DNA from 2 places in the Lysinibacillus sp. FSL K6-0232 genome. Region 2 is predicted to be linked to the other one. Evidence: riboswitches for the same ligand, from Rfam matches in the RefSeq annotation. Region 2 holds a riboswitch; the other holds the start of a gene.
The links. Region 2 has a riboswitch for preQ1 ahead of queF (preQ(1) synthase). Riboswitches for the same ligand answer to the same signal wherever they lie in the genome.
Positions count from the first base shown of each region.

Region 1: another riboswitch for preQ1. It lies ahead of MHB42_RS02480 (QueT transporter family protein); the one in region 2 lies ahead of queF (preQ(1) synthase).

Region 1 covers NZ_JBBOYW010000001.1:528,114-539,174, reverse strand. The annotation lists gene MHB42_RS02525 (IS1380 family transposase) at 211-1,530, shown strand; gene MHB42_RS02520 (YojF family protein) at 1,813-2,163, shown strand; gene bshB2 (bacillithiol biosynthesis deacetylase BshB2) at 2,178-2,867, shown strand; gene MHB42_RS02510 (TerC family protein) at 2,910-3,653, opposite strand; gene ilvA (threonine ammonia-lyase IlvA) at 3,841-5,103, shown strand; gene MHB42_RS02500 (hypothetical protein) at 5,993-6,166, opposite strand; gene MHB42_RS02495 (ABC transporter ATP-binding protein) at 6,266-7,060, opposite strand; gene MHB42_RS02490 (ABC transporter permease) at 7,053-8,081, opposite strand; gene MHB42_RS02485 (ABC transporter substrate-binding protein) at 8,168-9,187, opposite strand; PreQ1 riboswitch class I at 9,503-9,547, shown strand; gene MHB42_RS02480 (QueT transporter family protein) at 9,555-10,037, shown strand; T-box leader at 10,111-10,309, shown strand; gene trpB (tryptophan synthase subunit beta) at 10,366-11,061, shown strand, end outside.
Region 2 covers NZ_JBBOYW010000001.1:1,656,383-1,667,443, forward strand. The annotation lists gene MHB42_RS07965 (hypothetical protein) at 1-172, shown strand, start outside; gene MHB42_RS07970 (glucosaminidase domain-containing protein) at 712-1,470, opposite strand; PreQ1 riboswitch class I at 1,753-1,799, shown strand; gene queF (preQ(1) synthase) at 1,890-2,390, shown strand; gene queC (7-cyano-7-deazaguanine synthase QueC) at 2,445-3,110, shown strand; gene MHB42_RS07985 (VUT family protein) at 3,107-3,640, shown strand; gene MHB42_RS07990 (MoxR family ATPase) at 3,779-4,837, shown strand; gene MHB42_RS07995 (DUF2201 family putative metallopeptidase) at 4,841-6,640, shown strand; gene MHB42_RS08000 (ABC transporter ATP-binding protein) at 6,672-7,628, shown strand; gene MHB42_RS08005 (ABC transporter permease/substrate-binding protein) at 7,621-9,141, shown strand; gene MHB42_RS08010 (hypothetical protein) at 9,346-9,540, shown strand; gene MHB42_RS08015 (helix-turn-helix domain-containing protein) at 9,552-9,761, shown strand; gene MHB42_RS08020 (DMT family transporter) at 9,807-10,133, shown strand; gene MHB42_RS08025 (DMT family transporter) at 10,135-10,485, shown strand; gene MHB42_RS08030 (hypothetical protein) at 10,621-11,040, shown strand; gene MHB42_RS08035 (YheC/YheD family protein) at 11,047-11,061, shown strand, end outside.

The DNA.
Region 1 (11,061 bases), 1.1 Mb from region 2:
ACAATAATTTTTTCAAGAATATTGCTTATATCTTTAGCATAGATATATAGATGATCCCTAATTATTCACACCCAAATACAAAATCCCACAGGAAAGGCGATTTATCGCCTTTCCTGTGGGATTCTCTTTTTCACTAAAAAAATGAAAAAAGAATCCATTTCTGTTAAGGTTAAATCGACCAAGAACTAACCAAAAGAAAGGATTCTTCTCATGATTAGATTACCGCAAACAACACTTCATTTCAATCACCAACTGAAATTAACTCACGATGGAGGTGAGCTTTCTTCTGATACAGGCCAATTTATCTTCCGTGAGTTCGATGAAAAAATCGGCTTTTCCAAAACAATCGCCAAACACCTTCACTTAAAAGATGAGCGTTCTTACTGTATCCATGACAATATGGAACTTCTTCGTCAAAAAATATATCAGCTCATCGCAGGCTATCACGAGGATGACGCAGCGGATACATTAACGCACGATCCAGTTTTCACGCGTGTACTTGGAAAACCAGCACTTGCATCTCAGCCATCTTTATCTCGATTTTTCAAACGCTTTGACAAACAGGCACTCCAACAACTTCAAGCGGCGAATCAAGAACTACTGGACCGGGTGCATCAGTTACGTCAATCGACGACTCTTTTAATTGATCTGGATTCGTCTCATGCGGATACATATGGCAAGCAAGAAAATGCCTCATACAATAGCCATTACGGCACAGTCGGCTTTCATCCACTCGTTGCGTTTGACGGCTTCACCGGTGATTTTTTAAAAGCGCAGCTACGCCCAGGGAATAGGTATACATCAAACGGTGTCGTGGAATTTGTCCGCCCTTTACTGGATCATTACAACGAAAACTTTCCCGAAACGACAACACTCGTGCGTGGTGATAGCGGCTTCGCAGTACCCGACTTATACAAACTTTGCGAAGATGAATCGGTCTATTACATCATTCGTTTAAAGTCGAACGCCAGACTGAAAGCACTTGCGGAAGAACTACATCCAACATCTGAAATCCGTGATGTCACAAAAGCCGAACGTTATGTGGAGGAGTCAATCTATCAGGCTGGTTCATGGAATACGTCACGTCGCATCATTATTCAGTCTACACGCCCAGCAGGTGAACTGTTCTTCACCCATGCCTTTTTCGTCACAAATTTAAGCGAAACTGCCTTTTCACCGGAAGCCATTCTCACGTCCTATCAAAAACGTGGCGCAATGGAAAACTTCATTAAAGAGGCGAAAGATGGCTTCGGATTCGATCAAATGAAAAGCCATGATTTCCAAGTGAACGAAGCACGCATGATGATCAGTTTACTCGCCTACAATTTAACGAATTGGTTACGTACATTAACGTTTCCATCTGCGAAAAATGGGCTTCAAATCCAAACCATTCGCACACGGTTAATTAAAGTTGCCAGTAAACTTGTAAAATCTGGTCGTTACCTGCATTTCAAATTAGCGTCCAGCTTCGTCTATGCGCGCTTCTTTTCAGACATTCTGACCAGAGTGCAGCAGCTTTCCACCAACTAGATCACTTTTTTAAAAAATCGAACCCGTACCAAGGGATAAGTCTGCCTAAAAACAGGTAAATTCCCATTTTTTAAGTATCAACTGGCCTAAATCATTTATTCCTCCATTTAAATTCCAGAGAAACTTGGTCTGTGATAAGAAATATGACAAAACGAACTCAGGTCAGTTAGCTATGAATAATTCGGGATGATGATTAATTTGTCATTATAAAAGCAATCAATTTCCCTTTCTAAATTTTTTTTACTATACTTATAAGTATAAATAATCGAGAGGAGTGTTAAGATGCAAGAAGTACAAGTAGAAACGTTGCAGGAATTATTAAATTCTTTCGCCAACAAAGACGTTTATATTCATCTTGAGACGACAAACGGTTCTTACGCAGCACACTACGACGAACAATTCTTTAACGCAGGTGCTTTTATTCGCAACGCCAAAATCAATTATGAGCTTGCTAAAGTCGTAGACAAAGCGCCCCATCGTGTTGGTTTAAAATTACCGCATGGCTGGGTTTATGCACAAGGTATTACACACTATGAATTAGATGATTTAGGCCGTTTATTAATGGCTGGATTAGATTACACTGGAAAACTAGCAATTGCGTTAGAAATTAGCGAAACACCATTTACTTATTAAGGGGGATGACTATTTTGGATTTACAACCACAACGTCATATTTTAATTGTTTACCCTCACCCAGACGATGAGGCTTTTTCAGTTGCTGGAACAATCGCCTACTATACAAAAAAGATGAATACACCTGTTACATATGCCTGCTTAACATTAGGCGAGATGGGGCGTAATTTAGGAAATCCACCGTTTGCAACACGCGAATCCTTACCAGAAATTCGCCGCAAAGAATTAGTTGCAGCCGCAGAAGCCATGGGTATTCAAGATTTACGTATGCTCGGCTTCCGAGATAAAACAATTGAATTTGAAGATGATGAAAAAATGGTAAAGCTTGTAGAAGGATTGATTGAGGAGCTTACACCATCTCTTATCTTTACATTTTTACCGGGCTTTGCTGTTCATCCTGACCACGAAGCAACGGCACGTGCTGTTGTTGAGGCTGTACGCCGTATGCCAAAAGCTGCTCGCCCACAAATATTAGCCTGTGCGTTTGCAAACGATACGGTTGAAAAAAATGGTGAGCCACATATTGTCTACGATATTCGTGAAATGAAAATGGACAAAGTAAAAGCATTACAAGCACATGCCTCACAAACTGGCTGGATGATGCAGGAAACTGAAAAACGTATCGATAATGGTGAACCAATGAGTGAAAGCTGGCTAAGTGTTGAAAAATTCTATATTGTCGACCCTGATCAATATACAAACTAAAAAAAGACTCTGTTCTCACGCTTGGGAACAGAGCCTTTTTCATTAGGCAGTTTTTATTCTATTAATCATATGAACAACAAAAGTAATGGAAAAAGCAATTAATAAAAAGAGGAAAAATAAATAATGTGGCACATGGATTCCAATAACACTCACAAGCATTTTTATGCCAATAACACCAATAATAATAAAGGCAGTCGCTTCAAGCTCAGGGATTTTTTCAATAATCATTAAAAATACTCCTGCAATTGTCCTCATCATTAAAATACCCAACATCCCACCAACTAATAGCACCCACACCTGATTAGATACCGCAAAGGCAGCAAATATAGAGTCAATGGAAAAGGCAATATCCATCAGCTCCACTGAAATAACCGTCGCCCAAAATGTCCCGAAAATGCGTACCATCAGCCCTGATTTTTTCATCTCCTTCATCTGATCCTCCTGCCCTATTTGAAGAAAATGAGCGATACAAAGCCACCCTAAATATAAAGCGCCTAGCACTTTAATAAACCAAAACTCTACGAGATACACGCCGATTCCTATAAATAAAAACCTAAAAAAGTAGGCCCCTAGCATACCATACATTAATGCTCGCTTTCGTTGTTTATCTGGTAAATGTTTAACAAGAACGGCTAGGACTAGTGCATTATCCGCTGATAGTAAGCCTTCTATAAGTATTAAGGAAGAAATCAGTCCCCAAGATACAGGGTCTGTTAGCACCTCCTGCCACATCGCCCAATCGAAAAATTGCCTGTATGTAGATAAAATTCCTTGAATAATCTCCAACAGTCACCCTCCTATCGCTAGTCTAGTATATGCTTGACCATACTCGTTATGAGATTTTTTCAAGAAATCGCTTACATCACAAAATAGACACGGAAAATTTAGAATTTACTAAAAATTAATACCAAAAAGCTTATAAAATATGCTATCATAGATAAATGTTTTAAACGTATAACGGAGGATGAATATTATGGAAGTTGCTGATACTAAAACCGTGCAAGTGGAGAATGTCCTTATTGCACATCATTTTTTAAAAGATGTAGTTGTGCATACACCACTACAAAAAAACGACTATTTATCCGAGAAATACGGAGCTAATATTTATTTTAAGCGCGAGGATTTACAACATGTACGCTCCTTTAAGCTTCGTGGAGCCTATTATAAAATCAAAAAAATTGAGGACGAGGCTCGCAAGAATGGCGTTGTATGTGCAAGTGCAGGCAATCATGCCCAAGGCGTAGCTTATGCCTGTGCCCAATTAAAAATTCAAGCTAGCATTTTTATGCCTCAAACGACACCAAAGCAAAAAATAGACCAAGTGCGTATGTTTGGCCGCGAGTATGTGGAAATCATTTTAGCAGGTGATACATTTGATGACTCCGCTGAAAGTGCACAAAGCTATTGTGAAGAGCATGGCAAAATCTTTATTCATCCATTCGATGATTTTGATGTTATTGCTGGTCAAGGAACTGTAGCAGTGGAAATTATGAATGATATGGAGGAGCCAATTGACTATGTATTTGGCAGCATTGGTGGCGGCGGCTTAATGTCAGGTGTTTCTGCCTATGTGAAAAACCTTTCTCCTACTAGTAAAATTGTTGGCGTAGAGCCTGCTGGGGCTGGCAGTATGCAGGCTGCTTTTGCAGAAGGCGGCGCAGTAGCACTTGACTGGATTGATAAGTTTGTTGATGGGGCTGCTGTAAAATGCGTTGGGCATCACACATACAATGTTTGTCGTCGTTATTTAGACGATATTGTGCTTGTCCCTGAAGGAAAAGTCTGTACAACGATTTTAGATTTATATAATAAGCATGCAATTATTGCTGAGCCTGCTGGGGCATTATCAGTAGCAGCACTCGATTTTTACAAAAAGGAAATTAAAGGAAAATCTGTTGTTGTCATTATTAGCGGTGGTAATAATGATATTGGCCGTATGCAGGAAATTAAAGAAAAATCTTTAATTCACGAAGGTTTATTATACTACTTTATTGTTAGCTTCCCTCAGCGTGCAGGGGCACTTCGCCAATTCCTAACAAGCGTGCTTGGACCAAACGATGATATTACAACGTTTGAGTATACAAAGAAAAACAATAAGGAAAGCGGTCCTGCCCTAGTTGGTATCGAGCTCGGCAATCGTGAGGATTATGAAGGCTTACTTGCTCGAATGGACGAATTCGGCTTCAAATACAAAGAAGTTAACAACGACATTCAACTATTTGGCTTACTAGTTTAAAATGAAAAGTCTCACTTCTCAAACAGGTGAGGCTTTTTATTTTTGCGTTTATCGCCTAACTTATTAGTTTTATCACCCAACTAATAAGCCACACTATCTGATCGCTACGATAGCTTGCTTATGTGCAGGTATAATATATTTTCTATGTTTATTGCTTCCCACTATTTCAAATTTTAGCTTCTGTAAAAAATAATATGCTGTCTTGCTAGATGAGCTATTAAAAACATCGCAAAATTGTATATTTGATATTTCATTTCCATGTAATAAACGATACTCTTGTAATGCTGTTAAAAATGATTGTTTATCAATTTTTTTGACAATGTGAGCATAATGCCCCCTTCTTTAATTCATGCCTAGCAATAGCAGGGTTCCATGTAGAAGGCTTATGCATCCTCAATAGATAGGCTGCAAGTTCACCCAATTCATGTTCACTCAAATAGATATGAGCAGATTGCTTGAGCAATTATTCTATTTTCTCAAGTAAACCACTCATATGCAAAATAGGCTGCGAGAATAGGCTAGAGGACATCACCATATTTGGGTTTGCAGCAACAACTAAATACTTAATAGGCATAACGCAGCCTTGCTCGTATAAAAGCTTGTGTAAAAATTGAGCATGTCGCTTTACCTGATCAAAAGGATTTCGAAGGCCATCTATTTTCCCATCAACATGTATTCAAATAAATTGATGTTTGTCCTTCATATACTCAACACGACCAACAATGTTTTTAATCTTCATTACTAAGATACAATTTTGTGTTAAAAACAAAGTATCCATTTGATAGATGGATTGAAACTCCATGTCATGTAGTAAAACATAAGGCTACTGTAGATTCATCTCCTGCCACACTTGATCAACGCGCTGTTTTCCTGCATAGCCAGCTCTTGCTCATCTTAGCATTTCCTGAAAATACTCATAGCTAGCATGATTCTTTGGCAATCTTCTTTCAAGTGCTTCTAAGACCAACAGCTTACAAGACTTCTCTCGCTGTTTCACAAACATCATTTCACCTCCTTCCCCAATTGCATGCTTAACAGCAGCTTCTGCTCGATTATCGCCCAATCCCCCTTTATTTAGCAGCCAAAATATTAAAAACCCCGTAAAAGTTAGATGGATGTCTAACTTTTACGGGGCAGATCAATTGCTCCTCGCCTGTTTTATTTAACCTAGTAAAGCACGGTCTGAATTCATTTTTTCGCCACGAATGCGCTCAAATTCAGCCATTAAATCAGGAATGGTTAATGTATGCTTACGGTCTTCTTCAACTTCCAAAATAATTTGACCTTTATCCATCATAATCAAACGATTGCCTAAATCTAATGCTTGTTGCATATTATGCGTTACCATTAATGTCGTTAGCTGATCTTTGTCGACTAAATACTTTGTAATGCGAGTAATTAACTCTGCACGAGATGGATCAAGTGCCGCTGTATGCTCATCCAGCAATAAAATAGATGGCTTCGTGAATGTTGCCATTAACAACGACAATGCTTGACGCTCACCGCCTGATAGCAAGCCTACCTTTGCTGACAAACGATTTTCAAGGTTTAAGCCAAGCATCTCCAAAGACTCTTTAAAAAATTCTCGACGCTTTTTATCTACACCTCTACGTATTCCTCTATTCTTATTGCGAGAGTATGCCAGTGCTAAATTCTCCTCAATCGTCATCGTCGGTGCTGTACCTGCCATTGGGTCTTGAAAGACACGACCAATATATTGCGAGCGCTTATATTCAGGTAAACCTGTTACATCATTGCCATCAATGGATACTGTACCAAAATCAGGTGTTAAGGCTCCTGAAATCATATTCATCATTGTTGATTTCCCTGCACCATTACTACCAATAATTGTGACAAAATCACCTGGCTGTAAATGTAGATTAATCTCTGCAAGTGCAATTTTTTCATCAGGTGTTCCTTCGTTAAAAACTTTATTAATGCCATGTAATTTAAGCAAGGCCTTTCCCTCCCTGCTCTACTGCCTTAACCTGTGCAAGCTCTGCCGCACGTTTAGCTTTCCGCTTACGCTCTTTGCCCTTATTAATAAACTGCGGTAAAATAAGCGCTAAAATAACGATAATCGCTGTAATTAACTTCATATCTCCTGAATCAAGGAAATCTACACGCAATGCTAGTGCTAAAATAATACGGTAAATAATAGCACCTGCAATTACAGCAAACGTTGTGCGGATAATTGTCTTTGTGCCAAAAATAGCTTCCCCAATAATAACAGATGCAAGACCAATAACAATCATACCAATCCCCATACTAACATCTGAGAACTTTGAATATTGTGCGATTAAAGCTCCAGAAAATGCGACAAGTGCATTGGAAAGTCCTAGCCCTAAAATAATAAGTGTATCTGTATTTGCTGAGAAGCTGCGAATCATTCGCTTATTATCACCAGTTGCTCGGATAGCTAGCCCGACCTCTGTTTTTAAGAACCAATCTGCTAATAACTTAATAACAATTGTAATGAGTAATACGATGATCATTACGCTCCATGTAGCTGGTACTTTTTGAAGACCAATGCTTGTTAATAAATTATTAAGAGCAGTGTCGATGCCTAAGTTACTCCAAAATGCTTGAAACTTAGAAAATATTGTTTCTGAATTTAACAATGGAATATTCGGACGACCTATCGTATTTTCTGCAGTTAACCCCATAATTCGTAGGTTAATAGAATATAAAGCAATCATCATTAAAATCCCTGATAATAGCGGGTTAATCTTCCCTTTTGTGTGAAGAATTCCTGTCATACATCCAGCAATAAATCCAGCAACAATTGCCACCAAAGTTGCTAAGACGGGATGGTAGCCAAGCAGAACCATTGTTGCTGCTGTAGCCGCCCCTGTTACAAAGCTTCCATCAACGGTTAAGTCTGGAAAATCTAACACTCGAAACGTTAAATATACACCAAGTGCCATAATTGCATAGATGATTCCTTGCTCCACTGCGCCAAATAATGCTAAAAACATTGTTGAATCATCTCCTAAATTTCTTGTATTCATCCTGTTGTTAAATGAAGATAAAGCGGAGAAGTTTCCTCCGCTTTGCTTTTTACTTATTCTAAAATTTCCGCACCCCAAGAATCTTGAATTTCGATACCTAGGTCATCCGCTACTTTTTTATTAATTAATAGCTTTAAGTTTTGTGGATATTGTGCAGGTGTATCAGCAGGTGTTGCTTCACCCTTCAAAATTTTCACAGCCATTTGTCCTGCTTCATAGCCAATATCGAAATATTCAAAGCCATAAGCAGCTAAGCCACCACGTGCAACAGAGTCTAATTCTCCTACAATCAGCGGTAATTTATTTGTATTAGCAACATCAATAACAGATTCTAAAGCAGAAACAACTGTGTTATCTGTAATAATATAGAAAGCATCTACTTTACCAATTAACGATTCTGTAGCCTGCTTAACATCCGCTGAAGTAGCTGCTGATGCTTCTTCTACTGTTAAGCCTTGCTCATCCATCACCTTTTTCACTTCCGTTACTTGTGCAACAGAGTTTTGTTCACCAGCATTGTAAACCATACCTACTTTTTCCGCGCCAAGCTCTTTGAAGAATGCTACTGTTTTAGCAATTGTTTCAGGATGTAAATCAATTGTACCTGTCACATTTTTCCCTGGCTTCTCCATTGATTCAATTAGCTCTGCGCCAATAGCATCTGTAACAGATGTAAAAATAATTGGAATATCACTTGTAGCTGTTGCTGCTGCTTGAGCAGAAGGTGTAGAGTTTGCAAAAATTAAATCAACATCTGCTCCTACTAAATTGTTTGCAATAGTAGAGTTAAGGCTATTATCACCTTGTGCAATTTGTGCATCGTACTCAACCTTTAAGCCGGCATCATCAATCGCCTTTTTAAAACCTTCTGTTGCAGCATTTAATGATGGATGCTCTACAATTTGTGTAATCCCGATTTTATATGTTGTTTCTGCTGCTTTCTCACTTTCACTTGCGTTATTTTTTTCATCTCCACTTGAATCAGATGAACCAGAGCCACCATTGCCACATGCAGCTAATAGTAAAACTAATCCAAACAATAGGAATGAAAACTTTTTCATATTGCTTTTCACAAATAATCCCCCCGACTATCTCTCAAATATCTATCACACTTTATCTAAACAAAGTGTGAATGTATCGCTATATTATCGTTAATTACTAAGCTTCGTCAATAACATTATGAATGTTCTGACTTTTAAATTTGACAAAATATTTTAGTTTTTCTATCAATTTGTCGCTTTAAACTGCTAAATTGCGCTATTTTTAATAATTGTTGACCTTTTTTATCTCCTAAAAATTTTTTATGACAATTTTGCGACAATAGATAATTAAAGAACATATATTTGACTTTCTATAGGTATTTATACTAAAATATTAGTTTGTGTAAAAGCACCGTGGTTCGAGAACCTCCCACGAAAAAAAACTAAGGAGAAATGCATTATGAAGATAAAATTTTTAGCAGCAAGTGGTATTATTGCGGCATTATATATTGCTGTCACAATGCTTGTTGCGCCGTTTGGCTTTACAGAGGTACAGTTCCGCATATCAGAGATTTTTAACCATTTAGTAGCCTTTAATCCACGCTTTGCCGTAGGAATCATTATTGGTGTATTTATTTCCAATCTGTTCTCACCGCTTGGCGTTTACGATTTAGTCTTTGGTGTTGGTCATTCTATCATTACACTTGGACTGTTTATTGTAATCTGTAAATTTGTTAAAAATATATGGGCACGTTTAATTATCAATACATTGTTATTTACATGCACAATGTTTATTATTGCCTTTGAGCTGAATCTAGCTTTAGAGCTTCCATTCTTCTGGACTTGGCTAACTGTTGCAGCAGGCGAGTTTGTTGTGCTAGCCGTTGGAGCCCCGATTATGTATATTTTAAATAAACGCCTTCATTTCGAACATTTGATTTAACAGACGAGTCTTTGTAGATTCGTCTTTTTTTGGCTTGACACTATTCTGAATATACTCTACAATTCTTTCTAAACTAAATGCGAGGAAGAAGAATAGTAGCAAGCATTGTTACTTTAAGAGAGCTGGTGGACGGTGCAAACCAGTAGTACAAACTTGTGAATGGACTTCAGAGCAGCCTTATTAAATGCAAGGCCGAATCACTCCCCGTTATCGGAGTAAAAGCGCGCAAAAAATTGCGAATAAAGGTGGCACCACGGTTACTCGTCCTTTGAATAAGGGATTGGAGTGACTTTTTTTATGGAAAAAAGTGTAGAGGAGTCGAGTAAAGATGAGTACAGTAACAGAAAAGGCAGGATATTTTGGTGAATTCGGTGGAAGCTTTGTACCAGAGGAGCTTCAGCATGTCTTAAATATTTTAGATGAGAACTTCCAGAAATTTAAAGATGATAGTGATTTTAAGCAAGAGCTAGATTATTATTTCCGCGAATATGTAGGGCGTAAATCCCCTCTTTATTTTGCAGAAAATTTAACAAAGCAATTAGGTGGCGCAAAAATTTATTTAAAGCGGGAAGACCTAAATCATACAGGCTCACATAAAATCAACAATGTATTAGGACAAATTTTATTAGCAAAGCGTATGGGGGCAAACCGTGTAATTGCCGAAACAGGCGCTGGTCAGCACGGTGTAGCAACAGCTACAGCTTGTGCTATGTTTGGCATGGATTGCACGATCTATATGGGGCTAGAGGATACAAAACGTCAAGCGTTAAATGTGTTTCGGATGGAGCTGCTTGGTGCAAAGGTTGTGGCTGTCGATAAAGGGCAAGGGCGACTAAAAGATGCGGTAGATGAAGCATTCGCAGATTTAGTAGAAAACTATAAGACAACCTTCTATTTACTAGGCTCTGCGGTTGGGCCACATCCCTTCCCTTCAATGGTGAAGCATTTCCAATCGGTGATTAGTCGGGAAAGTCGCGAGCAAATTTTAGAAAAGGAAGGTAAACTACCAACAGCTGTACTTGCT
Region 2 (11,061 bases):
GGAAATTGACTCATATACAAAAGATATTGATAAAAGTATTTTAGAACCTGAATTCATTACTGAAAAGGAATTTAATGATATACTCAATAACAATAAATTATTATTCGATAATATAGATAATAAAGTAGCACAGAGTACATCTTATTTCATAGAAGAGGTTAATGTTATATAAAGTATTTTGCAATTAACACCGTAGTTCACATATGCAATATATATGGACTTTTATAGTGAAAAGATTCGCCAAAGCTAAAGCTGGCGAATCCTTTTTATTTTATGAAATGTCTAACTATTAATGTACATTCAAAGACTTCGCGCATTGTTGTACTAAGTTCCCGTATAGTTTAAGTAGATGTAAAGCTTGTTCTATATCAGTTATGTTATGCCTCCTTTTTAATTGAGTTAATACTCATGATTAATGCTGCAGGTAATTTTAAGTTAGCTTTTCAAAATTTTTTAAAACTCAATCGCTGGTACTAAGTTTGTTAATACCATCTGTTTAGTTTTAATTCTATAACTTACACGCTGCCAAGCAATTTTTAGCCCCAATTTAGCCCCAACTATGAACATTATCCTGCATTATTTTGCAATTATACACCGTAGTTCAAATATGCAATATATCATATGGAATGTTGATACTATGGGATTTCAGTGCTATCTGCTGTTGTACTTTACATAACGTTCATAGTACGAAATGTAATAGTTCAGAAGACCTTAATAATGATAAATATTTAGCTGCTGTCCTGCCTCTAAACGATCTGAACGTAGCTGATTCCATTGTTTAATTGATGTGACTTTAACATTATGAACTTCTGCAATCTGCATTAAGGAGTCACCATCAGCGACCGTAATCGTTTTCTTATCTTTAACAGGGCTATCATATTGCTGGAGGTCGTATTTGGCAATAAGGGCATTTAATTTTTCGTTGTATGATGAATCAGTGGCATAGGAGCCTGTTAGAAATTTTGTTGCCTCTGTGTAGGATGTTGTATTGCTTTTAAAGACGCCAGCATAAAAATTTTCATTCCAAGAAACCCCATTTCGCATTAGCTTTACATAATCTTGCATGGATGCCTCATAGGAAGGGTATTTCCGAAATTCAGCCATCACAGTTGAGAGCTTGCCTGAACCATCATCTTCAACGGTTTCAAGTGTGACAGAGTTGTTTTGATAGTTGCCTTTCATACCAAAAAGATTATAGTTAGGAGCGGAGCCAAGCCCACTTTGACCATGCTGACTTTCCAAAATAGCTTGGGCTATCATCACGGACGCATATAAATCATTTTTAGCACCAAGGTCCCGTGCAGTTTCAGCAATTGTGCCAATAAACTCTTCCACACTTGGACGATCATCAATCACAACAGGCTCTTCGATTTCAGGCTGATTGAATAGCTGTGTGACCATAAAAAATGAAAGACAGATCACAACAACTGTAACGATAAATCCTTTAACAAATTTAACTACATATTTCATAGCACTGCTTGATGTTGAGCGTGACAACATCTCCCTCCCTTCTATTAAAAATTTAGCTATCTCTCATTATTGCAGAGAGTGAAAGAGAAATAAAGTGAAACTACCAATCGGGTTTTTACAGGCTGTTAATACGGGATAAAGGGATGTACGATAGAATTACTCTCATTATTAATAAAACGCTATAACGATGGATTGGTTCCTTTGCTAGTGACAGAGCAGGTGTGCATATTTTGTATTGACGTGTTTCCAAATAGTTGATAGAATTTCGTATGTAAAACTTTCATAACAGAGGTTCATAGCTTATACCCTCTATAAAAAACTATGCATAGGATCATTTTTCCTCTTACATATGATATAGAAAATAGCTGAGCCTCTTTTAAAAGTTTTGTTGTACACAACTTTGAAGGAGGCTTTTTTTGATGTCTAGTCGTACAGAACAAGAAGGTTTAGGAGATTTAACATTGTTAGGCAATCAGCAGGTGAAATATCCAATGCAATATGCGCCAGAAGTGTTGGAGGCTGTGGATAGCTTACATACAGAGCGTGATTATTTTGTGAAATTTAATTGCCCAGAATTTACAAGCTTATGCCCAATTACACAGCAGCCTGATTTTGCGACAATGTATATTTCCTATATTCCAGATAAAAAATTGGTGGAAAGCAAGTCGTTGAAGCTGTACTTATTTAGCTTCCGCAATCATGGCGATTTTCATGAGGATTGTGTGAATATTATTATGAACGATTTAATTCAGCTATTAGACCCTCGCTATATCGAGGTGTGGGGCAAATTTACGCCGCGTGGAGGCATTTCAATTGACCCGTGGTGCAACTATGGTCGTCCTGGGACAAAATATGAAAAAATTGCGGACCATCGCTTAATAAATCACGATTTATATCCAGAGAAAATTGATAATCGTTAAGATAAAGAGGTTTTTAGCAACCCTCTGAAAAAAACTAAGAAAAGAGGCTTTATGATGAAAAAGGAAAAAGCCATCGTTGTATTTAGCGGCGGGCAGGATAGCACAACTTGTTTATTTTGGGCATTGCAGCAATTTGGTGAAGTGGAGGCGGTGACATTTGATTACGGACAAAAGCATCGTTTAGAAATTGACTGTGCCAAAAACATCGCACAACAGCTTGGTGTTAAGCACCATATTTTAGATATGTCATTATTAAATCAGCTTGCGGCTAGCGCATTAACACGTGAGGATATTAACATTGAGGAAGGACAAGATGGTGAGCTGCCATCAACCTTTGTACCGGGGCGCAATTTGCTATTTTTATCCTTCGCAGGTGTACTGGCAAGCCAAGTTGGAGCAAAGCATCTTGTGACGGGTGTTTGTGAAACCGATTTTAGCGGCTATCCTGATTGCCGAGATCAGTTTGTAAAAGCATTCAATGTAACGCTTAATTTAGCGATGGATGAGCCATTTGTTTTACATACGCCATTAATGTGGCTTGACAAAGCACAGGCGTGGGCATTAGCGGATGAGCTTGATGCATTCGACTTTGTGCGAGAGCAAACACTCACTTGCTATAACGGTGTTGTGGCAGATGGCTGTGGAGAATGTCCGGCATGTAAGCTGCGGCAAAACGGGCTACAAAGCTATTTAGCGACGAAAGCGGGGCAAGAAGCATGAGAATTTTTTGTTATTTAGCTTCGATTGTGATTGCTAATGTTGTGACAGCGCGTTTTGCACCGTTGGAAATGGGCATGTTTATCGTGCCGATAGGGACATTTTTTGTTGGAGCAACATTTATATTCCGTGACCTTGTACAAAATAAATATGGACGTAAAAAAACATATTTCTTTATTTTCATTGCATTATTTTTATCCGCTGCTGTATCGTTTTCCTTAGGTGATACATTGATGATTGTGGCAGCATCAGCGCTGTCGTTTATTATTTCTGAAACAGCAGATACTGAAATTTATACACGCTTGAAGCTTCCAATGGCTTGGCGTGTGCTTTACAGCGGTACTGTAGGAGGGCTGCTTGATTCAACGGTTTTCGTTATTGTTGGGCTAAGCCCACTTGGTGCGGGCTTTCTTCCGTGGGCAGCCGTACCTGCAGCAATTGTTGGACAAATCATCGTCAAAACAGCGCTGCAACTAGTTGGTGTATGGGTCATTGTCCAAGGACAGGCATTGCGTGAGAAACGACTGGCTTAAAAAGAGGATGTGTTCAGAGAGAAATTCTGACACATCCTTTTTCCTATTTAGTAAGAGCCAAGTCGGGCACAAGCATGGGTCCATAAAAAATGGTATTATGTACCTTTAAAGTGATCAACTATTGAAAGGAAGTTTGCATTGAATACAATTTTTAGCGTCACACAAAAACAATTATATGATTTTTTATTAAATGTAGCGCCTGTACGACCTGTTTTTATATGGGGAGCACCGGGTATTGGAAAATCAGCAATCGTTGAAAATTTTGCAAGTGAATTAGGCTTGCCATGTGTTTCTTTATTGGGCAGTCAGCTAGCGCCTGAGGATATTATTGGGGTTCCGCAAATTAAGGATGGCCATAGTGTTTTCTGTCCACCGAAAATGATTGCTCGAAATGAGCCTTATTGTCTTTTTTTAGATGAATTAAATGCTTGCTCACAGGAGGTACAAAAGGCATTTTATAGCTTGATTCATGAGCAAAGGATCGGTGAGTTTATTTTACCAGAGGGAACGATTGTCATTGGAGCGGGCAATCGAGCACAGGATAGTGCCATAGTCAAGCCAATGTCCTCTGCATTAATCAATCGCATGGTGCATGTGCAGCTAAGAGCCTCTCATCGAGATTGGCTAGAATGGGCTTATGCACATGAAATTCATCCATATGTGATTGAATATATTCAAATGCGTCCAGATCATTTATGGAGTGAGCCGCCAAAAACCGAGGAGCCCTTCTCCACACCACGCTCGTGGCATATGCTAAGCGATTGCCTCTATGCCTATGGGAAGAGCTTAGGAGAAACAGATATTGATATTTTAGCAAGTAGCTGTTTATCGCCACATACGGCAAGTCAGTTTAAAGCCTTTATCAAACAAATACAAAGCAAATATGATTTAGCAAAAATTATTAATGGTGAACTACGTTGGCCAGATCAGCCTGATGAAAGAGATTTATTGTATTTTATGGCACAATCCTTGCGTGCCCAGCTTATCAAGGAGCTGCCAAATGAACATACAACATTAAAGGCGAATCAACGACAGCTTGCCTTTCGTGCCAAGGATTTAATCAAGGACCTATCAGCCATTAGCTTAGAAATTGCACAAATGGTTGTAGCAGAGCAGAAGGGTGAGGCACTGCCTGCATGGTTTATGCTAGAGGTGATTAGAGATTTACCACGTTTGGTCGCTAAAAAGGATGGGTAATAGATGGCGAAAAAAAGGAAAGCTGCACAGCAGGAACATAAAAATAGTAAAAATATTGCGCTTGGACATGCCATTGTAGCTGAGCATCCACTATTTGCGGCGCTTTGTCATGCCGTTTATTTGCAATATGAAAGTATGCCGCAAAAAGATTGGGCTTACGTGACAAGCACAGGCATGATTAGTGTCAATCAGGATCAAAAAGGACAGCCAAATGAATGGGCCTATGTGATTGCCCATTGCTTATTGCATCTTGGCTTATCCCATCATCAGCCGAAAGAACAGCCTGAATTATGGAATATTGCCTGTGATTGCTATATTACAAAATTTTTAGCAGAGCTAAAATTTGGGCAAGCACCGAAGGAGATGAATGAGCCGCTTTTTGAATCCTTTAGCTCTGAGGAGAAATTATATGAAAAATTGCTGCGCGAAGGTGTACCAGAGCATTTAAAGGGCTATAGTACAATGCCAGGGCAAACAGATTTTATCACTACAGCACGAGGCAATGATTATTTTTACAGTGGTTATCGTAGTAATTATCCGATCCTATTTGCTGAGGGCTTATCAAAGGCTGTACAAAGCGCGATTCGTGTAGCAGGAGGTGTAGATAGCACACTAGCAGGCTCAATGATTATTACGCAGGCAGAGCGTGCAAGGGCTTGGTTTATGAGCTCCTATCCATTGTTTGGCGCACTAGCCGCAGATTTTACGATTATTGAAGACCCACTTATTTGTACACGAATGGATATTTCGGTTGCAGCGATTGCAGTTGATACAAAGGAAATTTACATTAATGCTTCTGTACCGATGACGGATGAGGAAATGAGGTTTCTGATCGCCCATGAATTGCTGCATGCTGGGCTTAGTCATACTACACGCAGACAAGGGCGTGATGCATATTTATGGAATGTTGCCTGTGATTATGTCATTAATGGCTGGCTTATGGATATGAAAATTGGGGAGATGCCAGCAATTGGGGGACTCTATGACCCTGCGTTAAAGGGCTTATCAGCGGAATCCATTTATGATCGAATTGTCACTGATATAAGAATGTATCGTAAGCTGCGAACGTTTCGAGGGCAGGGTACTGTGGATATAATGGAAACAAAGCCACCTGATTTCTGGGAAGGGCAAAGAGGAATGGATTTGGATGCATTTTATAGACGAGCGCTAAGTCAAGGGCTGAGCTATCATATGGCACAGGATAGGGGCTATTTGCCACAGGGGCTTGTGGAGGAAATTCGCAGTCTTGCACAGCCACCAATTGCATGGGATGTGGAATTAGCGCGCTGGTTTGATCGTATGTTTCAGCCGATTGACAAGGTGAGAACATATGCACGACCAAGCAGAAGACAAGCATCAACGCCTGATATTGCACGCCCAAGATGGATATATCAAAGCGGCGAGGCAGATGGACGTACATTTGCGGTCATTATTGATACATCAGGCTCAATGGATCGTTTACTGTTAGGCAAGGCACTTGGTACGATTGCCAGCTATAGTATAGCAAGAGATGTACCCCTTGTACGTGTTATTTTTTGTGATGCTGTTGCCTATGATGCGGGCTATATAGCGCCTGAGGAATTGCTGACAAAGGTCAAGGTAAGGGGAAGGGGCGGCACGGTATTACAGCCTGGTATCCAGCTAATTGAAGCGGCACAGGATTTCCCAAAGGACGGTCCTATTCTTATTATTACAGATGGGCAATGTGATCGCCTGACCATTAAACGGGCACATGCCTTTGTGCTACCACAAGGAGCTAAACTACCATTTGTACCAAAGGGCGAGGTCTTTAGAATGAAATAATGGCAGCGCATAGTGAGGAAGGAGCGCATCAATGATTAAATTTGACAATGTTTCTAAAAGCTATAGTCGTGATCATACGGCTGTTAAAGCATTGAATGTAGAAATTAACAAGGGCGAATTTTTTGTGATTATCGGTCCAAGCGGCTGTGGTAAAACGACTTTATTAAAGATGATTAACCGATTAATCCCTGTCACAGAGGGAACAATTTGGCTTCAGCAGCAAAAAATTAGCGATTACAATATTCATGAATTGCGCTGGCGCATTGGCTATGTTTTACAGCAAATCGCTCTTTTTCCGCATATGACGATTGCAGAAAATATTGCCATTGTGCCTGAATTAAAAAAATGGTCGAAGGCGACAATTGACAAACGGGTGGATGAATTACTCGCAATGGTTGGGCTAGAGCCAGCTAGCTACCGCCAGCGCAAGCCAAAGGAGCTTTCTGGCGGTGAGCAGCAACGGGTTGGGGTTGTTCGTGCTTTAGCGGCTGACCCTGATATTATTTTAATGGATGAGCCCTTTAGTGCATTGGACCCGATTAGCCGTACAAAGCTACAGGATGATTTGCTGGAAATGCAGCGTACCATTCAAAAAACAATTGTCTTTGTGTCCCATGATATGCAGGAGGCACTTAAATTAGGGGATCGGCTTTGTTTGATGAAGGATGGCGAAATTGTGCAAATTGGCACACCTCACGAGATTATCCAAAATCCTGCCAATGACTTTGTGCGGCAATTTATAGGAATTAAAGACGATATGGCTAATATCTTTGATATCCAAGCAGTGATGCAGCCAATCGTTAGCTCACAGCCATTAAATGCTATGGTTTTGGCGGATGCTTCATTGGCAACCATTCTTGAACAGCTTGCACAGCATGATGAGTTAGCTGTGGAAAAGGATGGGGAACGTATTGGACGTATTACACGAGCATCTATGCTGCAATATTTAGCTAAGGATTATGGAGAAAGAGGTGCTGCTGATGACTAATTTACTAGAAGTGTTTGATGAACGTAAAGGTCAGCTAATGGCAGCATTGCTTGAGCATATAGAAATTTCCTTTATCGCGCTATTTTTTGCAGTGCTAATTGCCATTCCTCTAGGCATTTATTTAACCAATAAAAGGAAGATTGCTGAAAGTATTATTGGTATTAGTGCCGTCTTGCAAACAATTCCTTCGCTTGCCTTACTTGGTCTATTGATTCCGTTATTTGGCATTGGGAAGGTGCCTGCGATTATTGCGTTAGTTGCCTATGCGCTATTGCCTATTTTACGGAATACCTATACAGGTATTCAGGAGGTAGATCCATCGTTGAAGGAAGCGGCATTGGCAATGGGGATGAATATGCCCAAGCGTTTAGTAAAGGTTGAATTGCCGCTTGCGATGCCTGTTATTATGGCAGGTATTCGAACAGCGATGGTATTAATTGTAGGGACAGCTACGTTAGCCGCATTAATTGGTGCTGGTGGCTTAGGAGATATTATTTTGCTTGGCATTGATCGCAATAATACAGCGCTTATTTTATTAGGCGCTATACCAGCAGCCATTTTAGCACTTATTTTTGATGTATTGCTAAAAAAATTAGAGGCATTATCATTTAAACAAACAGTGACCACATTAAGTCTTATTAGTGTCGTCGCTCTTGCGATGATGTTTTTCCCGCTTCTGCAAGGAAAAAATGATGAACAACAGCTTGTGATTGCGGGCAAGCTTGGCGCTGAGCCTGAAATTTTGATTAATATGTATCAATTATTGATTGAGCAAGACACAGACTTAGAGGTGCAATTAAAGCCAGGGCTTGGGAAAACATCATTTGTTTTTAATGCCTTAAAATCAGGAAGCATTGATCTTTATCCTGAGTTTACAGGAACAGCCATTGCAGAGTTTTTAAAGGAAGAAGCGGTAAATAATCAGCAAGAAGATGTTTATGAGCAGGCAAAGGAAGGAATGCTTGCGCAATTTGATATGGTGCTGCTAAGTCCCATGCGTTATAACAACACATATGCACTTGCTGTATCAAAGGAAATAGCGGAAGCTCATCAGCTCCAAACAATTTCAGATTTAAAGCCGCTCGCGCAGACGATTCGAGCAGGCTTTACACTAGAATTTAATGATCGTAAGGATGGCTATGTCGGTATGCAAAAACGCTATAATATGACGCTTGCCAATGTGACAACAATGGAGCCAAAGCTACGCTATCAAGCCATTGCAGCAGGGACTATTGATGTACTGGATGCTTATTCAACAGATAGTGAAATTCGCGAATATGGTTTACAGGTATTAGAGGACGATCAAGCATTGTTCCCGCCTTACCAGGGAGCGCCATTAATTAGAAAAGAAACATTGGCGAAATATCCTGAGATTGAAGCAGCGTTAAACAAGCTTGCCAATCAAATTACTGACGATGAAATGCGTGAAATGAACTATCAGGTGAACGTAGAAGGAAAGTCTGCAGCAGATGTAGCGAAAGCCTACTTACAAGAGAATGGATTGCTTCAATAACAGCAAATAAGATAAAAAAACGAACTATGGCGAAACATGAAAGGTGAAGTTTCGCAAAATAGTTCGTTTTTTTATTTATATCAGTAAATATTTAATGTTTATCATTAATTAATTATTGACAAGGATAAATCAAGCTGTATAATAAAAACAGGAAAAGGGATGCTGATTATGGAGCAAACAGTTTAAAGTAAGGAATTTCGATTATTGGCAAATTGCCTACAGGGTGATTGTGTTAAGCTTGAGTCACTATTTGTAAAGACGGATATTATTAAGGGCATTAGCTATCATTTTACAGGTATTAATTGGACACTATTATTATGTAGTTTGGTCATTTGGACAATTGCGCGTATTTTCCGATATGGTGCATTTTTACAGGATGAATATGATGCAACAGCTTAGGAAGTGAGAATATGGCTATAATTATTCGCTTGGATCGCATGCTAGCAGATCGAAAAATGCAGCTAAGTGAGCTAGCAGAGAAGGTTGATGTGTCAATCGTCAATCTCTCTAATTTAAAAACGGGCAAGGTAAGAGCGGTGCGTTTTTCTACATTGAATGCAATCTGTAAGGCGTTAGACTGTCAGCCGGGCGATATTTTAGAGTATGTAGAAGAAGATTAAAGACTGCCTCCTAGTCAAAGCAGCAAGAAGGAAGGACTTTTCAAAATGACAGCTTTTAGTTTTTTATTGATTGCCATTATAGCAGAGGTGTTTGCAAGCTCTATGCTCAAGCGGACGGAGGGCTTCACACGCGTTTGGCCATCCATTGGCGTTGTAGCTGGCTATGGAACGGCTTTTTATAGCCTATCGTTAGCATTAAAAACCGTTCCCCTCGGCACTGCCTATGCGATATGGGCAGGCTTAGGCACAGCATTAACAGCCGTTGTTGGTGCCGTGATTTATAAGGAATTTTTTAATCGGAAAAAGGTTATCGGTATTTTCTGCATTATTTTAGGTGTGGTGATGCTCAATCTTGCAGGGGGTCATTCGTAATATGAAGGGCTATTTATTGTTAACATTATCCATTATGAGCGAGGTCTTCGCGACAACAATGCTGAAGCTTTCGGATGGCTTTACAGTGCCTGCCCCTTCAGTAGCGGTGGCAATTGGCTATGGGATTTCATTTTATAGTTTATCGCTATGCTTGAAAACCTTGCCATTAAGCTTAGCCTATGCTATTTGGTCAGGCGTGGGCACGGCGCTTACGGTTATTGTTGGTATGGTTATTTGGCACGATATTTTTAACCTTTACTCTGCGCTTGGGATCACGCTCATTATTGGCGGCGTTATTTTATTAAATCAAGGGGATAGAAACAGTAAAGTGACGGATAGATTACAAGAATAGACGGATAGAATCACAAAAGCCTCTCGCCTTATTTGGTGGAGGCTTTTTATGATTCAAGTCGCCATATTTTTTCTTGCTACATATGATAACGAGAGGGCTATTTCTATGGAGGCATTAAGGAAGGGGGCTTGAAGGTTGAAGCGGCAACATTTTTTATGTGAAGCATTACATGATTTGCAAACATTGCAGGAGATGATGAAGAGCTTTCATTCGAAACATTTTGGTCAGCTACTTGTAAACATTGTAGGGAGCGATACGATTCCATTTTTTTTAATTACGCATAGTGGCGCACATTTACGGTTAATGGATACAGCGAAGCAGTTTGAAACGGAGTTTTTTCGTATTGAGGCGGTTGATCGGGAGCGCTGTCGTGGCATCGTATCGCTCCTAAGGGCTTTTGATTATGAGGGGAAAGATACCAATCATATTGGAGATGTGATTAGGCTAGAAAAAACGACTACGGAGAAAGCTATTGAGCTAAGTGGTATTTCTGCAATTCAGCTTCTAAAGCCAGATATGTTAAAAGGGAAATTTATTATTGAGCCTAAATGGTAGTGTGAGATGACAATGAAAGGA